Regions from separate parts of the Hydrogenophaga sp. RAC07 genome, predicted to be linked through region 1. Evidence: predicted binding sites of a transcription regulator. Region 1 holds the regulator's gene; each other region holds the start of a gene.
The links. Region 1 encodes sigma-54, which starts transcription at its own class of promoters, with help from an activator protein. Its sites were predicted from a motif close to TGGCANGNAANCTGCTTT; they were not measured.

Region 1 (7,493 bases):
CGCGCTGGGCTCGTGCGCTGGCGCGGTCTTCCGAGCTCTGGCCCGCCACACCGGCGGCGGCGATGCGCTCGCCGTAGGGCGGGTTGAGCAGCATCACGCCGGGCTTGTCGCTCGGCGGCATGCGCTGCAGGGCGTCACCGCCGCGCAGCTCGATGGCGTGCGCCACGCCCGCGCGTTCGGCGTTGCGCTGCGCGAAGTCGACCATGCGGAAGGACACGTCGCTGCCGAAGACGATGGGCGGATGGCCTTCGGGCCAGTCGCGTTGCTGGCGCTCGGCCTCATCCAGGATGGGTTGCCACACGTGCGGCTGGAAGGGCAGCAGTTTCTCGAACGCGAAGCGGCGCAAGTAGCCAGGCGGGATGTTGAGCGCGATCTGCGCGGCCTCGATCACCACGGTGCCGCTGCCGCAGCAGGGGTCGTACAGCGGCACGATCTCGTCCAGCGGCTGGTCGGCGCAGGCGTCCCAGCCGGTGGCCGCGATCATGGCCGCGGCCAGGGTTTCCTTCAGCGGCGCGTCGCCCTTGTCCTCGCGCCAGCCGCGCTTGAACAGCGGTTCGCCCGAGGTGTCGATGTACAGGCTCACCGTCTCGGTCGTCAGGTGCACGTAGATGCGCACGTCGGGCCAGGTGGTGTTCACGCTGGGGCGCTCGCCGCGCTTTTCGCGGAAGCGGTCGCAGATCGCGTCCTTCACCTTGAGCGCGGCGAAGTTCAGAGACGTCAGCGGGCTGTGCTGCGCCGTGATCTCGACCTTGATGGTCTGCGCCGGTGTGAACCAGATCTCCCACGCCACCTCGCTGGCCGCGTGGTAAAGGTCTTGTTCGCTGCGGTAGCCGCCGTGCCAGAGCTGCACCAGCACGCGCTGCGTGAGGCGGCTGTGCAGGTTCAGCCGCATGGTGTCGCGCCATGACGCATTCAGTGCCACGCCGCCACGCGCCTTGTGCGGCGCGTCCACACCGGTGATGCGCTTGACCTCGGTGGCGAGCATGTCCTCCACGCCGGCGGCGCAGGGCAGGAAAACTTGAAGTTGATTCATAGAAGGGCGTTTCGCCGCCGGGCCGCCCCAAGGCGAAACAGCCCCCTCGGGGGGCAGCGACCCGCGAAGCGGCGGAGCGTGGGGGCCATGTTCAAAGCGATTTTCTAAGGTTCGCGGGGGCGATCCGCAAGGCTTCGCGGTACTTGGCCACCGTGCGGCGCGCGCACTCGATGCCCTGCTCGCGCAGCAGGTCGGAGAGCTGGTTGTCCGACAGAGGCTTGGCCGCTTCTTCGGCGGCGATGAACTGTTTGAGCAGCGCACGCACGGCCGTGCTCGACGCGTTGCCGCCCGTTTCGGTGCCCAGCGACGAGCCGAAGAAGTACTTCAGTTCGTAGGTGCCGAACGGCGTGGACATGTATTTGGCGGTGGTCACGCGGCTGATGGTGGACTCGTGCAGGCCGAGTTCGTCGGCGATCTCGCGCAGCACCAGCGGGCGCATGGCGAGTTCGCCGTGCATGAAGAAATTGCGCTGGCGCTCCACGATGGCGCTGGAGACGCGCAGGATGGTGTCGAAGCGCTGCTGGATGTTCTTGATGAACCAGCGCGCCTCCTGCAGGCGCTGCTGCATGGCGGCGTGGCCGGCCTCACCGCCGTTGTCGCGACCGCCACGGTTCTGGCGCATGGCGCTGGCGTAGGCATCGTGCACGCGCAGGCGCGGCATGACCTCGGGGTTGAGCAGGACCTTGAAGCCCCGACCGGCACGCGTCACCAAGACATCGGGCACGACCACGTTGCGCTCCACGTCGACGAAGCGGCGGCCCGGCTTGGGCTCCAGCCGCGCGATGAGGCCGAGCGCGCCGCGCACGGTTTCGTCGTCCAGGCCGCACAGGTTGCACAGTCGCTTCACATCACGCTTGGCCACCAGCTCCATGGACTGGCCACAAATGGCCAGGGCCGCGCGGGCTTCGGGCGTGTTGCGCATCTCCAGGATCTGCAGCCGCAGGCATTCGGCGAGGTTGCGCGCGCCCACGCCGGCGGGCTCCATGTGCTGCAGCAGTTGCAGGGCCATGGCCAGGCGCTGCTCCAGCGCCTCGCGTTCTTCCAGACCCTCGTTGGGGTCGTCGGTGGCCATCCGGCCCGACAGTGCCTGCCAGGCCGCGGCCAGTTCGGCCAGGCTGTCTTCGATGTAACCGTCGTCGCTGAGCGACTCGATCAGGAAATACAGCGCGGCGCGGTCCTCTTCCGACAGGCGCAGGCAGCGCGCCTGGTCGTGCAGAAAGTCCTGCAGGCTGATGTGGGCGCGGGCCAGGTCGGCCGCACTCGCCGTGTCGTCGTCGCCCGACGCATTGTTGTTGCGCGCGGGGGCATCGCCGCCCCACTCGCTGTCGTCGGGCGCCATCTCCACCGTGCCGTCGCCCTCCCAGCTTTCTTCCACCGGCGTGGCGCCGTCGAGCTTGCCTTCGATGGCATCACTTTCGCCGGTGTCGCTGCTCGTGCTGCTGCTGGATTCGGTGCCGGAGAGCATGGGGCCGGGCGCCTCGGGCATGTCGGGCGCGATCGCCGCTTCGGCGATCTGCTCGCCCGCGCTGACCGGCACATCGGTCTGCTCCAGCCCGAAAGTTTCGCGGTCGGCGGCGTCTTCGGAGCGCTCCAGGAACGGGTTCTCGTCGAGCATCTGCTCGACCTCCTGCGCCATCTCCAGCGTGGAGAGTTGCAGCAGGCGGATGGATTGCTGCAACTGGGGCGTGAGCGCCAGGTGCTGCGAAACCCTGAGTGACAGGCCTTGTTTCACAGGCCCTACATCCTGAAGTGTTCGCCGAGATAAACGCGGCGCACGTCGGCGTTTTCCACGATCTCGGCCGGCGTGCCGCTGGTGAGCACATGACCGTCGTTGATGATGTACGCACGGTCACAGATGCCCAGGGTCTCGCGCACGTTGTGGTCGGTGATGAGCACGCCGATGCCGCGCGACTTGAGGAAGCCGATGATGCGCTGGATCTCGATCACCGCGATCGGGTCGATGCCGGCGAAGGGTTCGTCGAGCAGGATGAAACGCGGGTTGGTGGCCAGCGCCCGGGCAATCTCGACCCGGCGGCGCTCACCGCCGGACAAGGCCGGCGCGGGCGACTCGCGCAGGTGGTCCACATGCAGGTCTTTGAGCAGTTCGTCGAGCCGGGCCTCGATGGCGGCCTTGCTCAGGGTTTTGCCGGCTTCGTCTTCCTGCAGTTCCAGCACGGCGCGCACGTTGTCGGCTACGTTGAGCTTTCGGAAGATCGACGCCTCCTGCGGCAGATACCCCAGGCCCAGGCGCGCGCGGCGGTGGATGGGCAGGTCCTGGATGGCCTGGCCGTCGAGCAGGATCTGCCCCGCGTCCGAGCGCAGCAGGCCGACCAACATATAGAAAGAGGTGGTCTTGCCCGCGCCGTTGGGGCCGAGCAGGCCGACGACTTCACCTTTGAAGACCGCGAGCGACACGTCCTTGACGACCTTGCGGCTGCCGTAGGCCTTCTGCAGGCCCTGGGCCTCCAGGCGGCTGATCTCGGGCACCGGCGCGGCGCGCTTGTCCGGGCCCAGGGCCTTGGCCGATGGCATCGCTGTCACTTCTGGCCCTCACCGAGCTGGTTGCTGGGGCGCAGGTTGGCCGGTGGCGCCGGCGTGGGGGCGGGCGCGCCCTCTTTGGGCACGGGCGTGAGCATGGCGCGCACGCGGCCCGTGGGGTTGCTGGCGGTGCGGTTGGCCACACCACCGTCCACCGTGAACACGTCGGTCGTGTTGTTGTAGACGATCACGTTGCCCGTGGTTTCGTCGTTGAGCTGGGTGCCCTTGAAGCGTTTGAGCACGGCCTCGCCCACAAAACGCACGGTGTCGGCCTGGCTGTCGTATTCGATGCGCTGGGCCGTTCCTTCGATGAACTCGTCCACCCCGTCGCGCTTCTGGCGGAAGAAGCCGGGGCTGCCGTTGACGATGCCGAACTGGTTGCCCTGCGCGTCCTGGCGCACCTCGACCTTGGCACCACGGATGACGATGGTGCCCTTGGTGATGATCACGTTGCCGGTGAAGATGCTGGTCTGGCGCGCATCGTCGTAACGCAGCGCGTCGGCTTCGGCGTTCAGCGGCAGGTTGCGGTCGGCCTTTTCGGCCTGCGCCGTTGCGGCAAACAACAGGCCCGCCACAAGGCAGCCGGTCAGAAGCAAGGGATGGCGAAGGCGCATGGAGGTGGTGACAGCAGGAGGATTTGAGGGCACGAAACTTGCATTCATTGTAACGACGTGATGCCGGCCGAACGGGTGGCGCGACGCCTTTACCGGTTCTTTTCTCACATCGATTCAAGAAGTTGCGGCGAGCCGCCTGCGCCCCGGTCCCAGCCTCAAAGAGAAAGCCCGCAGAGCGGGCTTTCTCTTGATGAATGAAGCGCTCCTCAGCCTTTGCGGGCCTCGGCGATCAGCGCATCGGCCACCACCAGCGTGCGGGGGCCCTGACCGTTGACGTAGTAACGGCCGGCCACGCCCAGCGACGGCGTGCCTTCCACCTTGTAGGCCTCCTGCAGCTGGGTGGCCTTGGTGGCCAGACCGGCGGCGGCGCCGTTGTAGAAGGCGTTGAAGCGGGCCATGTCCACGCCGCCCTGCTTTTCGATCCAGGCGGTGATGGCCGGCGTGTTGGTGAGCTGCTGGCGGTCCACATGGATCGCCTGGAACACCTTGCTGTGCAGGCGATCCACCAGCTTCATGTTTTCCAGGGTGAAGTACAGGCGCTGCATCGGCACAAATGCCGGGCTGAAGGCCACCGGCATGCGGCGCACGTTCACGCTGGCCGGCTGCTTCTTCATCCACTCGTCGAACATCGGCTCGAAATTGAAGCAGTGGATGCAGCTGTAGGCAAAGAACTCGACCACCTCGATCTGGCTGGCCGGGCTTTCCACCGGCGCCGTGGGGCTCACGCGCACGAAGTCGGTGCCCTCCTTGGGCCCGACGCGCTGGGCGAAGGCGGGGGTGATGAGGCCACCGGTGGCGGCCAGGGCGGTGGTGCCAGCGGCCAGCAGGGACCGGGAAAAATCGCGACGTTGCATGGAATCAGACTCCTTGTATGGACTGGATTGGGGCAGGCGCAGCGGGGATAAGTTCCCGGCGCGCCCCCGGCCCGGGATCAGCGCTGGATGCGCACCAGCGCGGCTTCAACGCCGTTGACTTCGAGTTGCTCCTGCGTGAGGTCGGCCAGGGCCTTCTGGTTGAACGGCCCCACGCGCACGCGGTACACGGTCCTGCCGGATTGTTCGCGCTCACTCACATCGGCATTGATGCCCAACATGGCCAGCTTGGCGCGCTGGGCCTCGGCGTCCTGGGGGGTGCGGAAGGCACCGGCCTGCACAAAGTAGATGAACGGATCTGCACCGGGGGCGGGTGGCGTGGCGGCGGACCCGGCAGCGGCTGGCGCCTGGCCCAGCTTGGATTGCGCGAGGTCGCCCAGCGGATCGGCCACCGGCCGGCTGGCCGCGGCCGGCGCCGGGGGCAGGCCCTTGCCGTCGGCCGGCGGCACCACGATGGCGCCGGCAGCTTCCGGCGGCACGGCGGGCGCGGGTGCGGCGGCATCGCCATTCAAGGCCTTGTTGGGATTCCAGCCCTTGTTGCGCTCGGCCTCCAGGGCGTCCTGGCCGGCGTTGCGCGAGACGTTGCGGTCGACAAAGGGAATCGGCACGCGGGTGACATAGACCGCCACGGCCAGTGCCACGCCCAGTCCCACCAGCAGGCCCACCACGAAGCCGATCAGGGTGCCGCCGAGTGAGCTCGAGGTCTTGGCAGGTTTCTTTTTCATCGCTTGTTTCACCATCACATTTTTTGCGGGGCACTGACGCCCAGCACAGCCAAACCATTGTGCAACACCTGTGCGGTGGCGGCGACCAGCGCCAGGCGCGCCGTCTTCACCACGGCGTCGTCGACCAGGATGCGCTCGGCGTCGTAGTAGCTGTGGTAACTCGCGGCCAGCTCGCGCAGGTAGAAGGTCACGTCGTGCGGTGCGAGGTCGCGCGCGGCGTCGCTCAGCATCGCGGGGTACTTGGCCAGCAGCAGCATCAGGGCCTGGGCCGGTGCGCTGTCGAGCGCGGACAGGTCGGCGCCTTTCAAGGTGGCGGTGTCACCGCCCCAGCTGGCCAGCACCGAGCAGATCCGCGCGTGCGCGTACTGCACGTAGTACACCGGGTTGTCGTTGTTCTTCTGCACCGCCAGGTCCACGTCGAAGGTGTATTCGGTGTCGGGCTTGCGGCTGAGCAGGAAGAAGCGCACCGCGTCCTTGCTGGTCCATTCGATCAGGTCGCGCAGCGTCACATAACTGCCGGCGCGTTTGCTGATCTTGACCTCTTCACCGCCCTTGACCACACGCACCATGGTGTGCAGCACGTAGTCGGGGTAGCCCGCCGGGATGCCGACGTTGGCCGCCTGCAGGCCGGCGCGCACGCGGGCGATCGTGCCGTGGTGGTCGGTGCCCTGGATGTTGATGACCTTGGTGAAACCGCGCTCCCACTTGCTGATGTGGTACGCCACGTCGGGCACGAAGTAGGTGAACGAGCCGTCGGACTTGCGCATCACGCGGTCCTTATCGTCGCCGTAGTCGGTGCTCCTGAGCCACAGCGCGCCGTCCTGTTCGTAGGTCTTGCCGGCGTCGATGAGTTTTTGCACCGTGGCTTCGACGCGCCCGCTGGTGTACAGGCTGGACTCCAGGTAGTAGTGGTCGAACTTCACCGCGAAGGCCTGCAGGTCCAGGTCCTGTTCGTGGCGCAGGTAGGCCACCGCAAATTGGCGCATGCCGTCCAGGTCGTTGATGTCGCCACTCGCGGTGAATGCGCGGTCGTCGGCCGTCACGGTTTTCTTCGCCAGGAAGTCGGTCGCGATGTCGGCGATGTAGGCGCCGTTGTAGGCGTTCTCGGGCCACTGAGGGTCACCCGGCTTGAATCCCTGCGCGCGCAGGTGGGTGGAAGTGCCCAGCGTGGCGATCTGCACACCCGCGTCGTTGTAATAGAACTCGCGGTGCACGCTCCAGCCCTGGGTCTGGAACAGGCTGCAAATCGCATCGCCCAGCGCGGCCTGGCGGCCGTGGCCCACGTGCAGCGGGCCGGTGGGATTGGCCGAGACGAACTCGACCATCAGTTTCTGGCCATTGGGCTCGGCAATGCCGAAGCGCGCACCCGAGGCCAGCACCTCGCGCACGATCTGCTGCTTGGCCGCCGGCTTGAGGCGGATGTTGATGAAGCCGGGGCCGGCGATGTCGACGTCGGACACCCACTGCGCGTACTCGGGGCGGGCCAGGAGCGCGGTGCGCAGGGTCTCGGCGAGCTGGCGCGGGTTGAGCTTGAGCGGTTTGGCCAGCTGCATGGCCGCGGTGCTGGCGAAATCGCCGTGCGCCGCCACCTTGGGCGACTCGAAGGCCGCGCGCGCGGCAGCGCCGGGCAAAAGTGTGTCGAGCTCGGCGGCGAGGCCGTCGAGCAATTCCTGTTTGATCTTGAGCATGGGCTGAATTTTAGGCGTCGGGC
Region 2 (7,493 bases), 2.3 Mb from region 1:
TGTCCAGGTTCTCAAACGTCCAGTACGGCCGGTCGACCAGGATGCCTTCGACCTGGCCGAACTGAAACCACACTGCGCCGGGCCGCTCGGCACTGAGCACGATGGGTGCGTCCGAACGGCCCTCGTTTCCCAGGCGCATTTTCAAACTGAAGGGGTACAGGCCGGGCGCCACCACGATGCGCGTACCTGCCTTGGCCTGCAGCAGCGCCTGGCGAATGGCCTGTGGGCTGTCCACGTGTATTTGCTGGCTGATTCCTGCAATGGGTTCTTTCAACGCAGTGGCCTGCCGACCCTTACCCAGCGTGGGCAGCGGGCCTGCGGGCGGCTCGCGTTCAAAGTGGCGTTGTGCGGCGTGCAGCGGCGGCAGCAGCACGGCTTCCAGTTTGTTGTGCCCTTCCAGCCGCCGCTTCAGGTACCTGATGATTTCTTGCGGGCTGCGGCTGTTGGCTTCGGCCACCAGGTTCTGGCCGGTGGGCGTGAGGGTCAGCAAGGCTGCCGCAGCTGCGGTGAGCAATAGCGCACACAAAGCGAGCCAGGCTGTCCAGCGGGTCAGACGTCGCATGCGTGTAGTGCCTCGTTGTGTGTCTTTGAATACATAGTGCCTCGCTATGATGCATGGTTCATTCAACCGGCCCAAGCGCCGCATCAATTCAGCACAACATGAAAATCACAGTGGTTGGAACCGGGTACGTGGGCTTGGTCAGTGGGGCGTGTTTGTCGGAGGTGGGCAACGACGTGTTGTGCCTCGACGTGAACCCGGACAAGATCCGCATTCTGGAAGAGGGGGGCATCCCGATCTTCGAACCGGGCCTGCAGGAGATGGTGCAACGCAACGTGGCGGCGGGGCGCCTGCGCTTCACCACCGACGTGTCCCGCGCCGTGCACCACGGCACAATCCAGTTCATTGCCGTGGGCACGCCGCCCGACGAAGACGGCTCGGCCGACATGCAATACGTGCTGGCCGCGGCGCGCAACATCGGCCGCCTCATGACCGACTACAAGGTGGTGGTGGACAAGAGCACGGTGCCGGTGGGCACGGCCGACCGGGTGAACGAAGCCATTGCCGACGAACTGCGCCAGCGCGGTGTGGCCACACCGTATGCCGTGGTGTCCAACCCCGAATTCCTGAAAGAGGGCGCCGCGGTTGAAGACTTCATGCGGCCCGACCGCATCATCGTGGGTGCGAACGACGAGCAGGCCGTTCACCTCATGCGCGCCATTTACGCGCCGTTTCAGCGCAACCGCGAACGCCTCATCGTTACCGATGTGCGCAGCGCCGAACTCACCAAATACGCAGCCAACGCGATGCTGGCCACGCGCATCAGTTTCATGAATGAGCTGGCCAACCTGGCCGAGGCGCTGGGCGCCGACATTGAAATGGTGCGCCAGGGCATGGGCTCCGACCCGCGCATCGGCTATCACTTTCTGTACCCCGGCGCGGGCTACGGCGGCTCGTGTTTCCCCAAAGATGTGAAGGCGCTGATCAAAACCGCGTCCGACCAGGGTGGGCTGGACCTCAAGGTGTTGACCGCCGTGGAAGCCGCCAACGACGCGCAAAAGCATGTGTTGGGGCGCAAGGTGAAGCAGCGCCTGGGTGACGACCTCAAGGGCCGCCACTTCGCCGTGTGGGGCCTGGCCTTCAAGCCCAACACCGACGACATGCGCGAAGCCCCCAGCCTGGAGCTGCTGGCCGACCTGCTGGCCGCCGGCGCTACCGCCACGGTGTACGACCCGGTGGCCATGCACGAAGCCCAGCGCGTGTTGGGCGACGAGCCCCGCATCACCTACGCCAACAACCCCAACGACGCGTTGGTGGACGCCGACGCGCTGGTCATCGTGACCGAGTGGAAGGAATTCCGCAGCCCGGACTTTGACCTGATCAAGCAGCGCCTCAAGCAGCCGCTGATCGTGGACGGCCGCAACCTGTATGACCCGGCGCTGGTGCGCGGCATGGGCTTCGACTACCTGGCCATCGGCCGCTGATTGAGCGGGCGGAGCAGGGCCACTGCGTTTCATGGCCATTGACCTGTTCCAGTCCGAAGCCTGGTTTGCCCACCTGCTGGCGCACGGCTTCGAGCGCCAGCCCCGCCACTTTCCCTTGCCGCTGGCGCCTGGCGTCTGCCTCCAGCTCATGCAGCAGGCAGGCGGTGAGCCGCTGAGCTCGCTGAGCAACTACTACAGCGGCCTCTACGGCCCGCAGGGCGATGCGGGCACTGTGTCGCCCGAGCAATGGCAGGCGGCGGCGCAGGCCATGAAAGCGCTGCCAGGTGGCGCGGTGCTGCGCCTGCAGCCGCTGGACACTTCTGCGGACTGGTTACCACACCTGGAAGGCGGCCTGCGCGCAGCCGGCTACTGGACAGACCGGTACTTTGCCTTCGGCAACTGGTACCAGCCGGTGCCTGAGGGCGGGTTTGAAGCCTACTGGCCGATGCGACCTTCGGCCCTGCGAAATAGTGTCGACCGGGGCCGCCGACGCCTGGGCAAAGCGGGCGCATGGCGCATCGACATCCACAGCCAGGCATCAGACGCGCTGGAAGATGCGATTGCTGCGTACGAGGCGGTGTACGCCAAGAGCTGGAAGACACCCGAGCCTTGTCCCGAATTCATGCCAGGCCTCATTCGCCTGGCTGCCCGCCTGGGCTGGCTGCGCCTGGGTGTGCTCTGGCTCAACGGCGAACCCCTGGCCGCCCAGCTGTGGCTGGTGTGCCAGGGCAAGGCCAACATCTACAAGCTGGCCTACGTGCAGGGGTTCGAAAAGCTGTCCGCCGGCTCGGTGCTCACCACCGCACTCATGCAACACACCATGGACGTGGACGGCGTGGGCGAGGTGGACTATCTGAGTGGTGACGACGCATACAAGGCAGACTGGATGGCGCTGCGGCGTGAGCGGGTGGGGCTGGTGGCGCTTGACAGGCGGAGCCTGTGTGGGGTGGCGGCTGCCGCGCGGCATTTTGCAGCGGTTTGGTGGCGCCGGCACCGCAAGGCTTGAGCTGAGCAGAAATGCAAAAAGGGTGGCAGAGCCACCCTTTTTAATGCATGCGGTTCCGAAGAACGATCAGGCTTGTTTTTGCTTGCGACGCGAAGCTGCGGCCAAGCCGGCGAGGCCAAGGCCCAGCAGTGCGAGCGAGCCTGGCTCGGGCACGCCGACCGGAGGATTGCCGGCAATGACATAGACTTGGTCGATTACCACGTCTTTGGCGGGGACACCATTGGTGTTGAACACGAATTCAACCAGGTAGTTGCCTGCCAGCAGGTCGGCCGCACCGGCAAACGTTTGCCAGGTGGTGACTGGGCCCGTGCTCACGGCATAGTTGGCAAGTTGCACGGTGGCAATCACGCCGGAGAAGGTGGCGTCGTAGAAGTTGGCGTAGCCGTTGGCGGGTGCGTAGGCGCTGAATCCGATTTGGTACATGCCGCCGGTGCTGACCGTGATCGACTGCGACAAGCTCTGGTTGACCGTGCGGTCACTGACAAAGTAGGCAGCGCGATCGCCCACGGCGTCGGGTGAGTTGGTCGGTGCGTTGTTCTGTGGAACGGCTTCGCCGAAGGCGCCGGTGGGGTAGCCCGCGGCGGAGTTGTAGAAGATGGCCACGGGCGGAAAGCCCTGGCTATCGGTCCCACCAATAGTCCAGCCCGTAAGTCCGCTCTCAAAACTGCCGTTGGACACAAGGTTGACAGGGAGGGCGCTGGCCACGCCAGCTGCCAAGGCAAACAACAGGCCTACGGCGGTTTTCGAGATGGATTTCATAATTTCTTTCGGCGGGGTTTCGATGGTGCTTTACAAGCACAGTCTGTGCCAAAGTAAAAAAATCAATGAATTCAATGGCGTTTGTGTGGCTCTGCGCGAGTCAGGCACGAGTATGTCAAGAATGTCGACAGAAAAGCCAGGCTCCCAAAAGCAAAAAGGGTGGCAGAGCCACCCTTTTTGATGTTGACGGTTCCGAAGAACGATCAGGCTTGTTTTTGCTTGCGGCGCGAGGCTGCTGCCAGACCGGCGAGGCCCAGACCCAGCAGGGCAAGGGAGCCTGGCTCGGGAACTGGCTTCACAAGTGTCACGTACACACCCAGGTCGTCGTAGTCCTTGTCCGAGCCAGCGAGTGGCAGATCTTCCCAAGCGAGCAGGTAGCTTTCGCTGCCCCAGAAGCTGTTTGCAGGGGCTCCAGGCAGGCGAATGGTATCGCCGACGCCTTGGTAGGCAACCATGTGGTCATCGCCGCCATTCAGATATGCCTGCGAGTAAAAGATATCGTTGGGAGTCTTGATGTAATAACCAAACGTGCTCGTGGAGAAAGCTGCGCTCGATACATCAAATGCGAAGGGCGGGACCAGTGGGTCAAAGCGGTAGGTGGTGAACAAGTTGCCAAGAGACAGCGTCAGTTCCTTCTTGACACCTGGGCCTGCAGCGCCATTAAACAGTTCCAGCTTCGTGCCGATTGCATTCGGATCGTAGATGCCGAATGTGGTAGTTGGTGCAAAGCCAGCCAGTTCAAACACGATGGAGGCAGAAGCAGTTGCGCTCACCTCGATTTGGAACAGGCCAGACTCAGCCGCTTGGTCCGTCTGCACGTTGGGTGCCGATGAAACCGAGGAAGCGCCAACGCCACCATACAAATTGTTGATCTGGTTCTGCAGGCTGGTGCCGCTCACCGGGGTGGCGAAGGCGGAGGCAGAAACCGCGAGGGCGGCGGCTGCGACAAAAGACTTGATGAAACGCATGAAAAACTCCTTGGAGGGTTAGACCGCAGTTGCGGCTTGTTACGCTACTAAGCGATATCCATGCCAGGCAATGAAATCAAGTACTTACCGGAAAAGTAACAAAAATCTGTAAAGCAATTCGACAGACTTGAAGATGAATCTGGGCGGCTCTGTCGCTCCTAAAGCAGAAGTGTCTGGAGCGGGCCGCATGCCGGGGGTGCTGAACATGGGCTGACTACTTGTCGGGTTTTTTGACAAAGTCCACCCCACTGCCCAGGGTATCCGCGGGAATTTTCAAGAATATCAAGGATGTGTGAACTCTGGCACACCAGATGCTAATCGCTTGGTGCGCGGCAGTCCGCCGGCTTAACCAAGGAGAAGGAAATCATGTTGAAGAAACTCTTGGCATCGGTGTGCGGGGCTGCTGCTCTGTTCGCCTCGACCCCAGCCTCGGCTGTGCCGGTGGGTCTGGAACTTGTGCTGTTGGTCGACGTGTCCGGCAGCGTCAGCAACAGCGAATATTTGTTGCAGCGAAATGGTTACGTGCAGGCGTTCCAGAACGTCAGCGTGCAAAACGCCATCCTGGCCAGCGAGGGTGGTGCGATCGCTGTGACTTACGTGGAATGGTCTTCTGCCACCCAGCAAGCGGTGCAGGTGGGATGGTCGCTGATCAACAGCGCTGCCAGCGCGATCGCATTTGCGAACGACATCGCGGACGAGACCCGAGCCTTCTCGGGAAACACCGGCGTGCAAGCGGCCATTCGTTACGGTGCTGGCCTGTTCGCAAACGGCTTCGAATCCCTGCGTCAGGTGATCGACGTGTCGGGTGACGGCGCTTGCAACAGCGGAGATTGCTCCACCGCCTACGGTCGCGACTACGCGATCAATACCCTGGGCGTCGACACCATCAACGGCTTGGCCATTGGCGGAAGCAGCATCACGAGCTACTACAACAGCGATGTCAAGGGTGGTGGTGGGTTCGTGATCGGCGTTGATAGCTTCAGCGACTTTGCTGCAGCCATCGAAAGAAAGCTGATCAAGGAAATCACGAACGAAACGCCTGAGCCCGTCTCGCTGGCTCTGCTGGGCATCGGTCTGATTGGCGTGGGGGCTGCCCGCCGTCGCGCAGCGAAGGTCTGACACGTCCAACCAGCCTGTCTTGCAGGTGAAAAGGGCTGGCTTTTGCCAGCCCTTTTCTATTGGAGCAGGGGTTTTGGACCCCGGGCCTTGCTCAGGGCAACTGTTGCAACCAGCTGCGGCTCAACTCGCCGCATTGACTGGCCGACTTCAGCGCCGAGCAGGTGTGGTCTGCGAGCGCAAGGGTGTGTTGGTCAAGGCACCTATGGTGATTCCACTCGGCCCACGCTGCGCCAAGGTTGGCGTGTTCCACGAACTCCTGTGCGGTCAGGTCGCGCTCGCTGAGCAGCAGCAGAATGGGTGAGTCAAAGGCGCGCCAGGCATGAGCCATCCGCGCCTGGAAGCTCTGTGTTGCCGGTGGGGCGCCTGACATGCCAAGCACGTTCACCCCCAACTCCTTCAAGGCGTTCCAACTCACGCGGCCCTTGAACAACTTTCGCCAGAACCCAGGCTCCCGCAGTCTCTGCCAGTAGTAATGTTTCACCCGCGCCCGAGCCAGACTCACCTCGCTCCTCACCCAGGGATTGAGCAGCGCCAAACCGGCAACGCGAGCGTCGTGGGTAGCGTCCACATAGAGCAGACTGGCCGAAGCGCCGTCGCACAGGCCCCACAGCACCACGCGTTCAACGCCTGGGTGCCGCTGTTGAAACCCGTCGATGGCCGCAGCGATGTGCGGCGCGGAGTCTTCGAACGAAGGCAGCTCGCCCGGGCTGTCGCCCATGCCGGGCAAGTCGAATCTAAGCACCGGGAAGCCGCCATCGGCGAGATAGCGCGCAAGTTGCACAAATTGGCGGTGGCTGCCGGCGCGGTACTGGGCGCCGCCGACCACGATGACCACGCCGGTGTTTTGCAGGGGCTTGCCTGTGGGCGGCAGGCTGACGATGCCCAGCATGTCGAAGCCTTCGCCGTGCAACCACATGCTGTGTTCGTTGATGCTCATGCTGCGTGCTCCCCATCGGCGCTCATTGCTTGCAGGGTGGCAGCAATCAGGGCGGGGGCTTCGTCGGTGCCGACGGTTTGCCAGAACGCCGGTCCGGTCACGGCTTGGGCGTTCACCGCCCATCCTGCGGCGCGCCAGGTGTCCAGGTGTGCCGTGGCTGCAGGGCCGAGGGCGGGCTCGGGCTGGGTGGATGTTTTCAGCCAGACCAACCGGCCGGGCGCTTCTGTGGCCACTGCTTGCATGCGGGCTGCGCCCATGCCGGTGGCCAGGGACGAGGTGAGGGTGTAGCCGGCAATGTCCACCGATTGGCCAGACGCCAGTGCCTTCGCGGGCGATTCTCCCTTGCTGCCTTCGCCCAGCCACTGGCCGGCGGCGTGCAGCCTCAGAAACTGCTGAAGCATCTGCTGGCCGTTGATGATCGGTTGCCAGAGCAGCAGGTGGGGCGCCTGCGGCAGCCGGGCCGCCAACACGGTGGCGAGCAGGCAACCCCCGCGCATGCCCCAAAGCCAGAGCGGGCCCTGCGCGTGATCGATCAGCCAGTCGTGGGCGTGTTGGGCGTCTTGCAGCCACGCTTCCCAGGTGGCGTCCACCAGTTCACCTTCGCTGTCGCCGCAGCCGAGCAGGTCGATCTGCAACACGGCGAACCCGGCCTGCGCCAAGGCACGCGCTTGTTGTGCCACCGCGCGGCGGGTGGTATTGAGTTCTTCGGCAAACGGGTGCA
Region 3 (7,493 bases), 1.5 Mb from region 1:
ACATGGAAGACGCGGACACCAGCCTGTCCAGCGCCCTGGCGGCCCCCAAAGGCCGGCTGCGGGTGGACGTGCCCAGTCCGCTGGCCCGGCTGATCCTCATGCCGGCGCTTCCTGCGTTCCACGAGCGTTACCCGGAGATCCAGCTGCACATGGGCGTGAGCGACCGGGTGGTGGACCTGATCGGCGACAACGTGGACTGCGTGCTGCGCGGCGGTGAAGTGACCGACCCGTCGCTGGTGGTGCGCCATGTGGGCGATTTGCAGCTCGGCGTGTACGCCGCGCCCAGCTACCTGCAACGCGCGGGCACACCACAGCACCCGGGCGAACTCGATGACACGCACCACCGCACCGTGGGGTTCATGCGTTCACGCAGCGGCAAGGTGGCGCCCATCGTCATGCAGCGCGATGGCGAACAACTGGAAGTGCAAGGCCGCCACGTGGTGGCGGTGGACGACGGCAACGCCTACCTGGCCGCCGGCGTGGCGGGCCTGGGCGTGCTCTGGCTGCCGCAGTACATGGCGAACGAACATGCTGCGCGCGGCGAGCTGGTGCCGCTGTTCGACGGCTGGCAGTTCGACCCGATGCCGATGTACGTGGCCTTCCCTCCCAACCGGCATGTGAGTGCGAAACTGCGGGCCTTCATCGACTGGGTGGTGGAGCTGATGGCGGTGCATGCGCCGCTGGCTTCGCGGCCGGGGAAACCCAACTCTTGAACAGCACCATGGACGCCACCGAATCCGCCGCCCTGACCGCCCTGTTGCGCACGCAGCCCGTGGCCGCCCTGGCCACACTGCACAAGGGCGCACCGGCCGTGTCCATGGTGCCGTTCGCGCTGCTGCCTGATGGCTCGGGTTTCGTCATCCATGTGAGCCGGCTGGCCACCCACACGCAAGACATGATCCAGAACCCGGCCGTGGCGCTGCTGGTGATGGCGCCCGCGGCCGCTGCGGAATCACCGCTGGCCTTGCCCCGGGCCAGCGTGCAAGGCAAGGCGCACCCTTGCCCGCCCGAGTCGCCCGGGTACGGGCAGGCGCGCCAGGCCTACCTGGCCAAACTGCCCGACGCAGAACCGCTGTTTTCGTTCGGGGATTTTTCGCTCTTCGTCATCGAGCCGGAATCGCTGCGCTCCGTGGCGGGGTTTGGGCGGGCCGCGTCGCTGGTGGGTGAGCGCATGCGGGCGGTATTGAACCCGCACGATTGAGCCTGCCGCCCACGTTGGATACGTCGAACGTATGTCGAGCAACTTTACAGAGGTTGCAAGTTCAACAGGCAGAACGCTCAACATGTTGATGGATATCAACAACTTGTGTGAATGAATCTTTCTGGCATGACTAATGCTTTTGATTTGCTTGTATGTAGAACATGGTTGTACATACCCGAAGCAGTCATTTGATTCACACAACAAAGGAAACACCTTGAAAGCAAAAAACTTCGCAATGGCAGCTGCGCTGGCGATGGCGGCCCTTTCAGCCACCGCAGCCCCGGTGACCGTGAACCTGAGTTCAGGCGGCACGAACACAGGCGGCAGTTACGGCAACGTGCGCACGTTCACCATGGGCGGCGTCACCGTCACGGCCAGCGCATGGTCGCTCACTGGCGGCGGCTCCAACACGATCTTTGAAACCTCCAGGCTCGGCCAGTACTCCACCGGACTCGGCATTTGCAACCGCGACGAAGGCGGCAGCAACTGCGGCTCTCCCGAACACCAGGTCAGCAACAACGATTCCCTGGATTTCGTGCTGTTCCAGTTCAGCGCAGCCGTGGACCCCACGAGCGTGACCATCGACCCCTACGGCACCCACGACCGCGACGTGAGCTACTGGACGGGCACCACCGCCAATGTGCTGAGCCTTGCCGGAAAGAGCTTGGCCGAACTGGCCGCGCTCGGTTTCGGCAGCCGCACGGACGACAACGACAGCGCCAGCAGCAACGCCCGCTCTGTGAGCATCACCAGCGGCCTGGTCAACAGCCTGCTGTTTGGCGCCTCCGCCCTGGCGAGCGACCGCGACGACCTGTTCAAGATCGCCGCGCTCAAGTTCGACTACACCCCACGCACCCCGCCCACCGACGTGCCTGAGCCAGGCAGCCTGGCGCTGATCGCCCTGGCACTCGGTGGCCTGGGTCTGGCCCGCCGCCGCCGCGCAGCCTGAGTTTTCGCTTCGCCGGCCATGCCGGCGCCAGTGAGCCCACCTTGAACAAGGGGCGCCAATCGACAGGTTGGCGCCCCTTGTGCCGTTTTGGCGCCCGCTGTGAAGCAAGGCAAACTCTCGCCCACCATGGCCCGCCGCCCCCACCACCACGTCTACGTGATCGAGCTGTCCCAAGACGTGCTGCTCGAGCCCCGCTTCCGCAAGAACAACCCGGGCTATGTGGACGGCAAGCCCTGTGTGTATGTGGGCATGACCGGGCTGGACCCGGACGTGCGCTTCGACAAGCACAAGGCCGGCATCCAGTCGAACGCGTATGTGATGAAGTACGGGCTGCGCCTGTTGCCCGATCTGTACGAGGGCTTCAACCCGATGAAGTACGCGGACGCGGTGGACAAGGAGATCGAGGTCGGCATCGACCTGCGCTCGGCCGGCTTCGGGGTCTGGCAGGCCTGAGGCTGCGGCGGCTCAGTTGGTGGCGCCGGCGCCCAGCGTGGCGTCTTTCTCCACCTGCAGTGCGCAGCGCAGCGCCACCCGCAGGCCACGCACGATGTCCTCCAGCGGCATGTTGGGTGCGCCCTGCTCCGGCAGCCAGGGCACGTGGATGAAACCACCTCGCGTGTGTTTCAGTTCGCGCCGCGTGGCCAGCGTGTGCATGAGTCCGTAAAACACGTGGTTGCAGACAAAGGTGCCGGCGGTTTGCGACACCTCGGCGCTCACACCTTCGGCCTGCAGCGCGGCCAGCATGGCCTTGATGGGCAGGCTGGTGAAGTAGGCCGCCGGGGCCCCTGGCTTCACTGGCGTGTCCACCGGCTGACCGCCCGCGTTGTCGGCAATGGGTGCGTCGTTCACGTTGATGGCCACGCGCTCCAGCGACAGTGCGCTGCGCCTGCCGGCCTGGCCCACACACACCACCAGCGCGGGCCGGTGTTGTGTCAGCAGTACGTTCAGTTCCTTCAACGAGGCGTCGAACACGGTGGGCAGCTGCGCGGCCACCACGGTGTGTCCGAGGATCTGGCGGCGGTGCAAGGCTTGCACAGCGAGCCAGCTGGGGTTGAGCGTCGCGCCGCCGAAGGCGTCAAAACCGGTGAGCAGGATCTTCTGTGTCATGTGTCATGTGTCATGTGTCGATGCGTCGAGGTCAGCCACGCAGCGCGCCGGGCGCCAGGTCTTGCAGCGAGTGCGGCCCGATGGCCGCGCGGATCAGCCGCAGCGTGGGGTGGCCCACGGCGGCGGTCATGCGACGCACCTGCCGGTTGCGCCCTTCGGTGATCACCAGCTCCAGCCAGCTGGTGGGAATGGACTGGCGAAAGCGCACGGGAGGGTCGCGCTCCCACAGCGGCGAGGGCTCGGGCATGCTGCGCGCGCGTGCGGGGCGCGTGGGGCCGTCGTTGAGTTGCACCCCCTGGCGCAGCGCTTCCAAAGCAGCCTCGTCGGGCACACCTTCCACCTGCACCCAGTAGGTTTTTTCCATCTTGTGGCGCGGGTCGCTGATGCGGGCCTGCAGCTGGCCGTCGTTGGTGAGCAGCAGCAGGCCTTCGCTGTCGGCATCGAGCCGGCCGGCCACGTACACGCCGGGGATGTCGATGAAGTCCTTGAGCCCGCGCCAGCGGCCCTCGGGCGTGAACTGGCTCAACACGCCATAGGGCTTGTTGAAGCAGATCAGGCGGGCAGCGGACGCTTCTGGCATGGGCAACACGTCAGCGGCGCTCAAGGCCGGGCAATGCGCTGGCGGATGTCGCGCAGCTTGGCCTGCAGGCGTCGCTGGTGTTCGGGGCCCGTGCGCACCAACATCTTTCGCCCCGCCGACATCGACTCCAGCGCCGGATCGGCGAATTCGTAACGCACCCAGGGCCTCGTTGACGGCACCTCGCCCTTCACCTGCACCAATGTGACGGCCGGCGGCGCGCCGGGCACCGGTGTGGCAATCAGGTGGTCGAGCACCTGCACCAGGCGGTCGTTGAAGTACCGGCCCGGAAAGCCCAGCTCTTCATAGGCCTGCTGAAACAGGAGGTAGAGCCGGCGGTACAGCGCCACGGCCTGTGCGGTGTCGACCGCATCGATCATCTGCACCAGCGGCGTGTAGCGGCGCTGGTTGTCGGGGTGAATGGTTTCCACGCCGTCGCTGCCGCGCTGAACGCTGAAACGCTCGGGCGTGGGATTGACGGGCCAGACCCTGGAAGGCGCCTGTTCGCGCGCCAGGTTGTCCACCGTGGCCACCGTACGGCGCACAAAACCGTCGAGCTGCAGGAAATTCAGGACGTTCTTGCGCGTGAGCAGATCGTTCAGCAGCTCACCCACGAGCTGATCGGAATCCGCCAACGCAGGGAAGCTCGCGGCGGCCACGGCAGCATCGGGCGCCGGGGGGTCGATGGGGTGCTGGATGGCAGGAGCCGATGGCAACAGCGGCGCGGGCGTTGCGTCGGGCGCCGAGGCCACAGGCTCAACCACCGGCTCAGGTGCCGGCCGGGGTTTGAATTGCTGCCAGCCGAAGTAGCCGGCAACGAGCACCACCGCGAGCACCAGCACCGTGATGAAGCGAGCGGGCGTTCGTGGTGTGCGCGGGATGTGGGGGTTGGGATCGTTCATGCCTCGTCACCTGGGGTGGTTTGGGAGGCTACTCATGCTACACCGCTCGACGGTGCGGACGTCTCATGTCCCTGAGCGGCGAGGGCGCGCAATCGCTGGTGGGGCTCATCTTCGCGGTCCAGCACCACGCTGCGTTTGGCGCTGAGGTAGTGGGTGGTGAACACGTCGAGCCAGGCGGCCAGGCTTTCGGCGGCGTGGGTTTCGCCGGCCAGCGCCAGACACAGCGCCGCCACCTCCGAGGTGCAGAAGTGGCTCTCGCGCGCGGATCGGCGCAGCCGGTAGTTGGACACCTCGTCGGGGTGCAGGCTGAGCACGGGCAGCGCGTCCAGATACGGGCTCTTGCGGAACATCTTGCGGGCTTCGGACCAGGTGCCGTCGAGCAACACGAACAGCGGCTTCTTGCCACCCTCCCCGTCGGGCGGCAGCGCGGTCACCACCCGCTCGGGCGGCACGAACTCGCCCGGAAACACCAGCACGGGCTGCCACTGCGGATCGGCCAGCAGGGCCAGCAGGCCCGGGTCCACCGCGGTGCGCGACCAGCCGAAAGCCCAGGTGTCGGCCACCACGTCGGCCACGAGCCAGCCGGTGTTGCTGGGCTTGAGCGCTTCGATGTCGCCCATGACCAGGCACATGCCGGCGCGCGTGGCCACCTGCGGGCGCAGGGCGCACACACAATGGCTCGCCACCAGGCGGCAACCGGCGCAGCGACCGCCGCCCGAGCCGCGCGCCACAAAGGGCTTGGCGCTGGCGGCCAGGCGCGTCAAACGCAGGCGTGACACGGCATGGTCGGGCGTGGCGGCCTGGGCCGGGGTGATCACAAGGTTCATGGGTGGGACTGTAGGCGCATCGTTCACCGGGGCTCGCGGGTGGCGTGTGCGAGACACACGCACCGGGCAATACACCGCCCGGGTATGCAGCGTGACAAATGTCGCAGGGTTTTCGTGCCCGGCCCACCACAATCCGCCGCATGCCCGTTTCTGAAATCGCAATCTGGTCGGCAATGCTGGGAGGCTTGTTGACACTGGCGGCCGTCGCGCTGGGCGACGCTCTGACCAGCCGTTCCATTGCGTCGGTGCGCAATGTGCTGTTCCTGCTGATCGCCGGCACCAGCTGTGTGGTCATGACAGGCTTGCCCGAGGTCTTCTTTCCTGCGCTGCCCGATCGCCTGATGATGGTGCTCAAGGCGGGCCTGGGGCCGCTGGCCGGCGCCATGGGCTTGTATTACCTGAGCAACTGGCTGGGCGGGGTGCGCGAAGACTCGCTGGTGCACCGCTTCACGGTGATGGGTGGCGCGGTGCTGTTGCTGGCCGCGCTGGCGCTCGCGGCCGTGGCCACCCGGGTGGCGCCGACCAACTTTCGCGACCTGCTCGTGCTGGCCGCCGCGGTGAACATGGTGCCGGTGCTGCTGGCCCTGCTGGCGGTGCGCCGCGCCCACCAGCTGGGCGACCCGCTGGCGCGCTGGATGTCGGTGGGCATCGTCTGCCTGGCGGCCACCACCGCGGGGCTGTATGCACGCGGTCTGAGCCTGCCCGGCCTGGGCCTGGGCACGTGGCTGGCCACCGCAGTGTTCACGGTGGCCTACTTCCTCATTGCCTCGGTGCTGGCCTTGCTGCGCAACCAGCACAACCGCCAGCTCGCGCGCCTGTCCCGCCTGAACCAGGGCGCCGAACCGGCCACCGGCCTGCCCACCGGCGCGGCCTTGCTCACCGAGGTAGAACACGTGTTCTGGCGCACGGCGCGCCGTGGCGGTGTCTGCACCGTGGTGTGCATGCACATCAGCAACCTGTACGAGCTCACCGACTCCCCCGGCCAGGGCACCGAGCACCAGATCCTCACCACGCTGGCGGCCCGTGTGCGGCGCGCGGCGGGCTTCCGCTGTGTGGTGGGCCTGTACCACCCGCGCTGTTTCGTGGTGGTGATCACCAGCGACAAGCTCACCGAAGCCACACTGGAAGTGGTCACCCGTCTGCGCGCCACCGTGCCCATGCCCTTGACCGTGATGGACGCCAAGCAGGCCTACCTGCCGTTCGCGCCGCAGGTGGGCATGGGCGTGGTCACGCTGGAGCCCGACGGCGTCACGCCGATGGAGGTGATCAACCAGGCCGAGCGGCGCGCACTCGCGTCCGTGGGCGAGCAGCACCCGATGTCGGAACACGACATCGCCACCACACCGGCCGCGCTCGAATGAGCGTTGCCGCACAGAAGCGCTTCACCCATAAGTTTTCACGCGTTCCAGCGCGTTAGGCCAAAGCAACTCCACCTGTTGCCAGGCCTGCACGGTCAGCCGGCCAGGCGTCGGTTTCGTCGGTCTGCGGCGCCGCCGGGTCCAGGTTCAGGGCACGATGCACAGGCATGCCAAAAGAACAGGACTTCCAGCGCAAGGCGACACCGCCGTCACGCAAACCCAGCCGTCGCAAACACGACCCCATGCTGATCAACGGGGTGAGCGCCTTGCTGGCGGGTGGTGGTTTGTGGGTGCTGTCGCTGGTGATGGACCACCAGGCCAACTTCAAGGTCGCGGCCAGGGCCTTGCTGGCGCCTGCCTGGATGGCGCTGGCATTGGGTGCGGCGCTGCTGCTGCTGCACATGGTGATCAAGCGGCGCACGCGGTTCGAGGCGGCCATGCTGTTGCGCCAGCACTCCACCTTTCACGAACCCATGCCGCCAGTGCTCGCCACGCCCAGGCGCGAAGTGCGGCGGCAAACGTCGCGCAAGAAGCACCCGACCCCGGTCAGCGTCGACTGAGCGCGCGTCAAC
Region 4 (7,493 bases), 1.7 Mb from region 1:
GTGCAGCCAGGTGTCGCCCGGTGGTTTCACGCCCTGCATCGATCGCAGGTAACCCGGGTGGCCTTGCACCAGCGCGGCGGGCAGCAACGCGCGCTTGAGCAGCTCACGTTCGCCGTAGAGGTCGCCCATGATGGCGTTGAGCAGGCGGGTGCGCTGCAACACGCCGGCCTCGATCTGTGCCCAGTCCTGCGGACCGACCAGCATGGGGAAAAGGTCCAGCGCCCAGGGCCGCTGCAGGCCGGCCGAGGCGTCGGCGTAGACGTTGTAGGTCACGCCGTTGTCGCGGATCTGGCGCTGCAGGTTGTCGTTGCGGCGGCTCAGGTCGGCCAGGCCGTCGGTGCCGATGTGCTCGAAGAAACTGTCCCAGGCGGGCGCGAGTGCGTCGCCGCTGGACTTGCCCCCGGCGCGCAGTTCGTCCCGGTGGCCCGGGTCTGCGGGGACCGACAAGGACAAAGCCCAGTCACCGGGGTTGTCGGGGCTGAGCTCGTCGAAGAGGGAGTCGGAGGGGTCGTGGTTCACTGTGCCCGAGTATGCCCGGTGCCCTGCGGGCAATACCCCGCCGGGGTCCCCGCCTTGTTGCTTCCGTCACACAAGGCGGGCCACCCGCCGGGTGGTCAGTAGCGCAGGTCCAGCGTGGCGGGGAACTCGCGGCTGCTGCTGGCGGGCTTCACGTCCATGTGGCCCGGGGTGTGCCCCATCTGGAAGAAACGCGACATGCGGCGGCTCTCGGCCTCGTAGGCGTTGATCGGGAAGGTGTCGTAGTTGCGCCCGCCCGGGTGCGCCACGTGGTACTGGCAGCCACCCATGGAGCGTTTCATCCAGGTGTCGACGATGTCGAACGTGAGCGGCGCATGCGACGGAATCGAAGGGTGCAGCGCCGACGGCGGGCTCCAGGCCTTGTAGCGAACGCCAGCCACATATTCGCCGGCCGTGCCGGTGGTTTGCAGCGGGATGGCGCGGCCGTTGCAGGTGATCACATGTCGGCTGTCGTTCCATCCTTTGACGCGCACTTCGATGCGCTCCAGCGACGAGTCCACGTACCGCACGGTGCCGCCCGGCGCGCCTTCCTCGCCCATCACATGCCAGGGCTCCAGCGCGCTGCGCAGCGTGAGTTCGATGCCGCGCGCAGCCACCTGGCCCACCATGGGGAAGCGGAATTCGAAGTGCGGGTCGAACCAGGCCATGTCGAACTTGTAGCCAAAGTCGGCCAGATCGGTGAGCACGTCTTCAAAGTCCATGCGCACATAGGTGGGCAGCAGGTAGCGGTCGTGCAGCTCGGTGCCCCAGCGGGTGAGGCGGCCGTGCCAGGGCTGCTGCCAGAAGCGCGAGACCAGGGCGCGCAACAGCAGCTGCTGCGCGATGCTCATGCGTGCGTGCGGCGGCATTTCAAACGCTCGCAACTCCAGCAGGCCCAGACGGCCGGTGGGCGTGTCGGGGGAATAGAGCTTGTCGATGCAGAACTCGCTGCGGTGCGTGTTGCCCGTCACGTCGATCAGGATGTTGCGCAGCGTGCGGTCGACCATCCACGGTGGCATGTGGTCGCCGTAGGTGGTGCGGTTCTTCTCGATCTGCGCCAGCGCAATCTCCAGCTCGTACAGCTGGTCGTTGCGCGCCTCGTCCACGCGCGGCGCCTGGCTGGTCGGGCCGATGAAGAGGCCACTGAACAGGTACGACAACGAGGGGTGGTTGTGCCAGTAGGCAATCAGGCTGCCGAGCAGCTCGGGCTTGCGCAGGAACGGCGAGTCGGCCGGCGTGGCGCCGCCCATCACGAAGTGGTTGCCGCCACCGGTGCCGGTGTGGCGGCCATCGGTCATGAACTTCTCGGCGCACAGCTTGGTCTGGTGCGCGGCCTCGTACAAAAACTCGGTGTGCTCCACCAGCTCGCCCCAGGTGTGGGCGGGGTGGATGTTGACCTCCACCACGCCCGGGTCGGGGGTGATCTGCAGCATCTTCAGGCGTGGGTCGCGTGGTGGTGGGTAGCCCTCCAGCACGATGGTCATGCCCAGGCGCTCGGCCGTGGCTTCCACCGCGGCCAGCAGATCCAGGTAGTCCTCCAGATGCGCCATGGGCGGCATGAAGATGTAGAGGTGCTGGATCTTGCCGCCACCGGCTTTTTCGGCCTTGGGGCCGTTGGCGCGATGCGGGTCGCGGGCCTCCACGCAAAGTGCGGTGCGGGTCAGCCAGGCGGCCGATTCGGCGCGCTGCGGAAAGCGGGCCGACAAGGCTTGCGCGGGGGCTGCCCCCGGGCCGGGCTGGCCGGCACGCAGGCCTTCCACGGTTTCGGCGTCGGGGTCGAAGTCCATGCCCTGCATGGAGACGGTGCCGCCTTCGGCAAAACCGCCGCCCACCTGGTGCGGCGAAACCTGGTGCTTGACCGCCGCGCCGCGCGGCAGCGGGTCGCGCGCGGTGTGCGGGTCCTGTTCGATGTGGTACGGGTAGTCGCCGGCCGAGACCCAGGGCAGAGAGTCGAGCGGCAGGCGGTAGCCCATGGGCGAATCACCGGGCACGAGGTACATGCGCTCGTCGCGGAAGAACCAGGGGCCGGTGGACCACACCGTGCCCGAGACGCGCGTGTAGGCACTCTTGCCGTTGTTGGACAAGGCGCCGTTGGGGCCCGAGGCCTGCAGCGGCAGCACGTAGCCCACCGTGGCCTCCAGGCCCTGGGTGAAGACGCGGCGCAGGCGCGCGCGCTCGAGCTCGTCGTCCAACTTGGCGTCGAACGGGTCCACGTTCACGGGCAGGCGGCGTTCGCGCCAGAGGTAGTACCAGGTGTCTTCAAAACCGGGGGTGATGTACTGCGTGGACAGGCCGAGCTTGCGGGCCAGCGCCTGCGTGAAGCGGCGCGCGTCGTCGGCGGTGTAGTGCTTTTCGTCGCGCTCGTCGGCCAGCAGCGCGGGGTTGTTCCAGATGGTTTCGCCGTCGGCGCGCCAGAACATGGACAGTGCCCAGCGCGGCAACTGCTCGCCCGGGTACCATTTGCCCTGACCCATGTGCACGAAGCCGCCGGCGCCGTATTCCACGCGCAGGCGGTTCAGCAGTTCGGTGGCGTAGCCGCGTTTGGTCGGGCCGAGCGCGTCGGTGTTCCACTCGCCCGCGTCGCGGTCGCTGGTGGCCACGAAGGTCGGCTCACCGCCCATGGTCAGGCGCACATCGTGTTTCTGCAGGTCCACGTCGACCTTGTCGCCCAGCGCGACCACACCGGCCCACTGGTCGTCGGTGTAGGGCAGGGTCACGCGGGGCGATTCGTAGACGCGGGTCACGCCCATGTGGTGGCTGAACTCCACTTCACATTTGTCCATGGCGCCTTCCACCGGCGCGGCGCTGGAGGGCTGCGGCGTGCAGGCCAGCGGGATGTGGCCTTCACCGGCGAGCAGGCCCGAGGTCGGGTCCAGGCCGATCCAGCCAGCGCCGGGCAGGAACACCTCGCACCAGGCGTGCAGGTCGGTGAAGTCCTGTTCGGGTCCGTTGGGGCCGTCGACCGATTTCACGTCGCTCTTGAGCTGGATCAGGTAGCCCGAGACGAAGCGCGCGGCCAGGCCCATGTGGCGCAGGATCTGCACCAGCAGCCAGCCGGTGTCGCGGCACGAACCGCTGCCCAGCTTGAGCGTCTCTTCCGGCGCCTGCACACCCGGCTCCATGCGGATGGTGTACGAGATCGCGTGCTGCAGTTTCTGGTTCACGTCGACCAGAAAGTCGATCGTGCGGCGTTCGCTGCGGTCCACCGTGGCGAGATACGCCTTGAGCAACGGTGTCACGGGCGCCGTCACCAGGTAGGGTGCGAGTTCCTTTTTCTGCTCTTCGTCGTAGCTGAACGGGAAGTTCTCCGCGCGCGGCTCCAGGAAAAAATCGAACGGGTTGTAGACCGCCATTTCCACCACCAGGTCGATGGTGACCTTGAACTCGGTGGTGGGCTCGGGGAAGACCAGGCGGGCCTGGTAGTTGGCGAACGGGTCCTGCTGCCAGTTGATGAAATGGCCTTCGGGCTCGATGCGCTGGGAGTACGACAGCACCTTGGTGCGGCTGTGCGGCGCGGGCCGCAGACGGACCACCTGGGGGCCGAGTTTGACGAGCCGGTCGTATCGATAATGGGTGATGTGGCTCAGAGCGACATGAATGGCCATGTGGGGGCTTTCAACGGGGAGGAAACAATGGATCGTCGGGCAATGGCTTGGCCGTGGGCGCTGGGACTCATCCTAGCAAGTCTTGCGCCAAAGAATGGTGATGGCACTGCCGGCAACGCGTTTGTGGTGGTGTTGCGCCCGACTCCCTGACCATGCGCCGGGGCGGGCTGGCGGGTTTGCCGGGCTGGGTGCTGGGCGTGGCACTGCAGTTGCAGCAGCCGGCGCTGTGGGCCTTGGGGGTGTATGGCTTGCTGCTGTGCGCAGGCCTGGTGCTCGTGCTGGGCTCGCGTCTGGCGGGGCGGGTCAGCGGCCTCGTGCTCACGGTGCTCGCGGGCTGCCTGATCGGCTTTGGGCTCACCGGCGCACGCGCCGCGCACTTTGCCGGCCAGGCGCTGGACCCGACCTTGCAGGGCACCGACATGGAACTGATTGGCCGCGTGGCCTCGTTGCCGCAGCGCACGGCGCAAGGCGAACGGTTTGACTTTGTGGTGGAGTCGGCCACGCGCGCAGGGACGCCGGTGCAGGTGCCCGAACGCATTCAGCTGGGCTGGATCAGCGGCTTTGGGCCCACTGCCGAGGGGCCGCACTGGGAGATGGCCAGCCAGGGCCCGGGCGTGCGCGCCGGGGACCGCTGGCGTTTCACCGTGCGCCTGCGCAGCCCGCACGGCCTGTCCAACCCCCACGGCTTTGACCGCGAGCACTGGCTCTGGGAGCACGGCATCCAGGCCACAGGCCATGTGAAAAGCGGTCCGCGCGACCCGGCGCCTGAGCATCTGGGGTCCACCCGGCGCCATCCGCTGAACGCATTTCGCCAGAGCGTGAGCGAACGCATCGACGAGCGCGTGGAGGATCCGCGCGCCGCCGGTGTGCTGGCGGCGCTGGTGGTGGGCGACCAGTCCGCCATCGACCGCGAGGACTGGGCGCTGTTCCGCACCACCGGCGTGGCCCACCTCATGAGCATTTCCGGCCTCCACGTGACCATGTTTGCCTGGCTGGCCACCGCGCTGCTGGCCCGGGGCTGGCGGCGGCTGGCCCCGGTGTGGCCCCAGGCCTTGCTGGCGGTGCCCACGCCGGTGGTGGCCGGCATGGGCGGGGTGGCGCTGGCGACGGCCTACGCCCTGTTTTCGGGCTGGGGCGTGCCGGCGCAGCGCACGGTGATCATGCTGGCCGTGGTGGTCGGTCTGCGCCTGGGGGTGCGGCATTGGCCGTGGCCGGTGGTGTGGCTGCTGGCGATGTCGGCGGTGTTGTTGCTCGATCCGTGGGCGCTCATGCAGCCGGGTTTCTGGCTCAGTTTTGTCGCGGTGGGTATCTTGTTTGCGACCGATCCCGGGCGTTCGCAGCGCGCCGTTGCGGACGGGGTGCCGGCGCGCGCGGTGCGGTCGGTGGTGGGTCTGCTGCGGGAGCAAGGCGTGGTCACGTTGGCCTTGGCGCCACTCACGCTGCTGCTCTTCGGACAGTTTTCGGTGGTGGGCCTGGTGGCCAACCTGGCGGCCATTCCGGTGGTGACCTTGTTCATCACGCCGCTGGCCATGCTGGGCGTGGCTGTGCCGCCGCTGTGGGACGCGGCGGCCTGGGTGGTGCAGGCCATGGCCTCGGGGCTGCAGTGGATGGGGCAGGCCAGCTGGGCCGCGGTGTTTCGCCCGGCGGCGCCCTGGCCGCTGGCACTCTCTGCGGTGTTGGGCGGAGCGCTGCTGGTGCTGCGCCTGCCGTGGGTGGTGCGCTCAGCGGGGGTGCTGCTGCTCGCGCCCGCGCTGCTGTACGCGCCGCCACGCCCGGCGCCGGGACAGTTCGAGCTGCTGGCGCTGGACGTGGGGCAGGGCAGCGCGGTGCTGGTGCGCACGGCTGGGCACAGCCTGCTGTTCGACACCGGTCCACGCTTCGGCCCCGACAGTGACGCCGGCGAACGGGTGGTGTTGCCGCTGCTGCGCGCGCTGGGTGAGCGGCTCGACGCGGTGGTGGTGAGTCACCGCGACAGCGACCACGCGGGTGGGGCCGAGGCGGTGCGCGCGGCGCACCCGCAGGCGCGCTGGTTGTCGTCGTTCAGCGCCGAGACCGCAGAACGCTGCGTGGCCGGCCAACGCTGGACCTGGGACGGCGTGGACTTCGAGGTGCTGCGCCCGCTCCCGCAGGACTACGGCCCCGACGGGCAGGGCCTTCTGGGCAGCAACGCCATGTCGTGTGTGCTGCGCATTGCCAGCGCCGAACACAGCGCCTGGCTGGGAGGCGACATCGATGCCGCGCGCGAGGTGCAGCTGGCGCTGGCCCGGCCGCAGGACCGCGCCACCGTGCTGCTTGCACCGCACCACGGCAGCCTCACGTCGAGCACGCCGGTGCTGCTCAACACCCTGCAGCCACGCTGGGTGTTGGTGCAGTCGGGCTACCGCAACCGGTTTGGACACCCGGCACCTGCGGTGCTGGATCGCTACCGGCAGCGCGAGATCCGCTGGGTGAATTCACCCGACTGCGGTGCGGCGACCTGGCGCAGCGCCGAGCCCGAGGCGGTGAGATGCCACCGCCTGGAAAGCCGTCGCTACTGGCATTACCACGATCAAAAAACGGTTCAACCCCCAACGATGGAGCGCTGACACACCAATTGCTGGCCCACTCCTTGCTATGCTGTGGTCAGGAGAAAAAAGCCCATGAGCAGACCGATGTTTGACGAAATGAATGCCTCGCCCAGCGAGGTTCGGGCCCATTACGAGAACTACGCCCGCTGGTTGGCGCAGCAGCCCGAAGAAGTCATGGCGGCCCGGCGCGAAGAGGCCGAAATGATCTTTCGGCGTGTCGGCATCACCTTTGCGGTGTACGGCGCCAAGGACGAAGACGGCTCCGGCACCGAGCGCCTGATCCCGTTCGACCTGATTCCCCGCATCATTCCCGCGCACGAATGGCAGAGCATGGAAGAAGGTCTGGTGCAGCGCGTGACCGCGCTCAACCGCTTCATCCACGACGTTTACCACGACCAGGAAATCATCAAGGCGGGTATCGTGCCGGCCGAGCAGATCTTCCAGAACGCGCAGTTCCGCCCCGAAATGATGGGCGTGGACGTGCCGCACAACATCTACTCGCACATCGCGGGCGTGGACATCGTGCGCGCCCCCAACGCCGACGGCGTGGGTGAGTACTACGTGTTGGAGGACAACCTGCGCGTGCCCAGTGGTGTGAGCTACATGCTCGAAGACCGCAAGATGATGATGCGGCTGTTTCCCGAACTCTTCGGCGAGAACCGCGTGGCCCCGGTGGCCCACTACCCCGACCTGCTGCTGGAAACCCTGCGTGCGGTGAGCCCGGCCACCACGGCCGAGCCCACGGTGGTGGTGCTCACACCCGGCATGTACAACAGCGCCTACTTTGAACACGCCTTCCTTGCGC

Region 2: a site for sigma-54 is predicted at 4,765-4,782, ahead of BSY239_RS07590 (PEP-CTERM sorting domain-containing protein). Genes of this name have one in related genera too.
Region 3: a site for sigma-54 is predicted at 1,324-1,341, ahead of xdp1 (exosortase-dependent surface protein XDP1). Genes of this name have one in related genera too.
Region 4: a site for sigma-54 is predicted at 4,194-4,211, ahead of BSY239_RS04515 (transglutaminase family protein). Genes of this name have one in related genera too.

Annotation. Positions count from the first base shown of each region.
Region 1 is NZ_CP016449.1:3,963,577-3,971,069, forward strand. It holds gene BSY239_RS18445 (THUMP domain-containing class I SAM-dependent RNA methyltransferase) at 1-1,033, opposite strand, end outside; gene rpoN (RNA polymerase factor sigma-54) at 1,125-2,765, opposite strand; gene lptB (LPS export ABC transporter ATP-binding protein) at 2,771-3,565, opposite strand; gene lptA (lipopolysaccharide transport periplasmic protein LptA) at 3,571-4,185, opposite strand; gene BSY239_RS18465 (thiol:disulfide interchange protein DsbA/DsbL) at 4,392-5,039, opposite strand; gene BSY239_RS18470 (SPOR domain-containing protein) at 5,117-5,782, opposite strand; gene argS (arginine--tRNA ligase) at 5,797-7,470, opposite strand.
Region 2 is NZ_CP016449.1:1,617,610-1,625,102, forward strand. It holds gene BSY239_RS07570 (chondroitinase-B domain-containing protein) at 1-562, opposite strand, end outside; gene BSY239_RS07575 (UDP-glucose dehydrogenase family protein) at 661-1,983, shown strand; gene BSY239_RS07580 (GNAT family N-acetyltransferase) at 2,015-2,989, shown strand; gene BSY239_RS22810 (PEP-CTERM sorting domain-containing protein) at 3,056-3,748, opposite strand; gene BSY239_RS07590 (PEP-CTERM sorting domain-containing protein) at 3,952-4,716, opposite strand; gene BSY239_RS07595 (DUF1194 domain-containing protein) at 5,083-5,835, shown strand; gene BSY239_RS07600 (hydrolase 1, exosortase A system-associated) at 5,927-6,772, opposite strand; gene BSY239_RS07605 (hydrolase 2, exosortase A system-associated) at 6,769-7,493, opposite strand, start outside.
Region 3 is NZ_CP016449.1:2,504,327-2,511,819, forward strand. It holds gene BSY239_RS11615 (LysR family transcriptional regulator) at 1-713, shown strand, start outside; gene BSY239_RS11620 (HugZ family pyridoxamine 5'-phosphate oxidase) at 722-1,201, shown strand; gene xdp1 (exosortase-dependent surface protein XDP1) at 1,416-2,150, shown strand; gene BSY239_RS11630 (hypothetical protein) at 2,277-2,603, shown strand; gene pcp (pyroglutamyl-peptidase I) at 2,616-3,257, opposite strand; gene BSY239_RS11640 (rRNA large subunit pseudouridine synthase E) at 3,289-3,837, opposite strand; gene BSY239_RS11645 (DUF3014 domain-containing protein) at 3,858-4,736, opposite strand; gene BSY239_RS11650 (tRNA-uridine aminocarboxypropyltransferase) at 4,769-5,563, opposite strand; gene BSY239_RS11655 (diguanylate cyclase domain-containing protein) at 5,704-6,924, shown strand; gene BSY239_RS11660 (hypothetical protein) at 7,089-7,481, shown strand.
Region 4 is NZ_CP016449.1:977,162-984,654, forward strand. It holds gene BSY239_RS04510 (circularly permuted type 2 ATP-grasp protein) at 1-519, opposite strand, end outside; gene BSY239_RS04515 (transglutaminase family protein) at 615-4,121, opposite strand; gene BSY239_RS04520 (DNA internalization-related competence protein ComEC/Rec2) at 4,274-6,706, shown strand; gene BSY239_RS04525 (circularly permuted type 2 ATP-grasp protein) at 6,761-7,493, shown strand, end outside.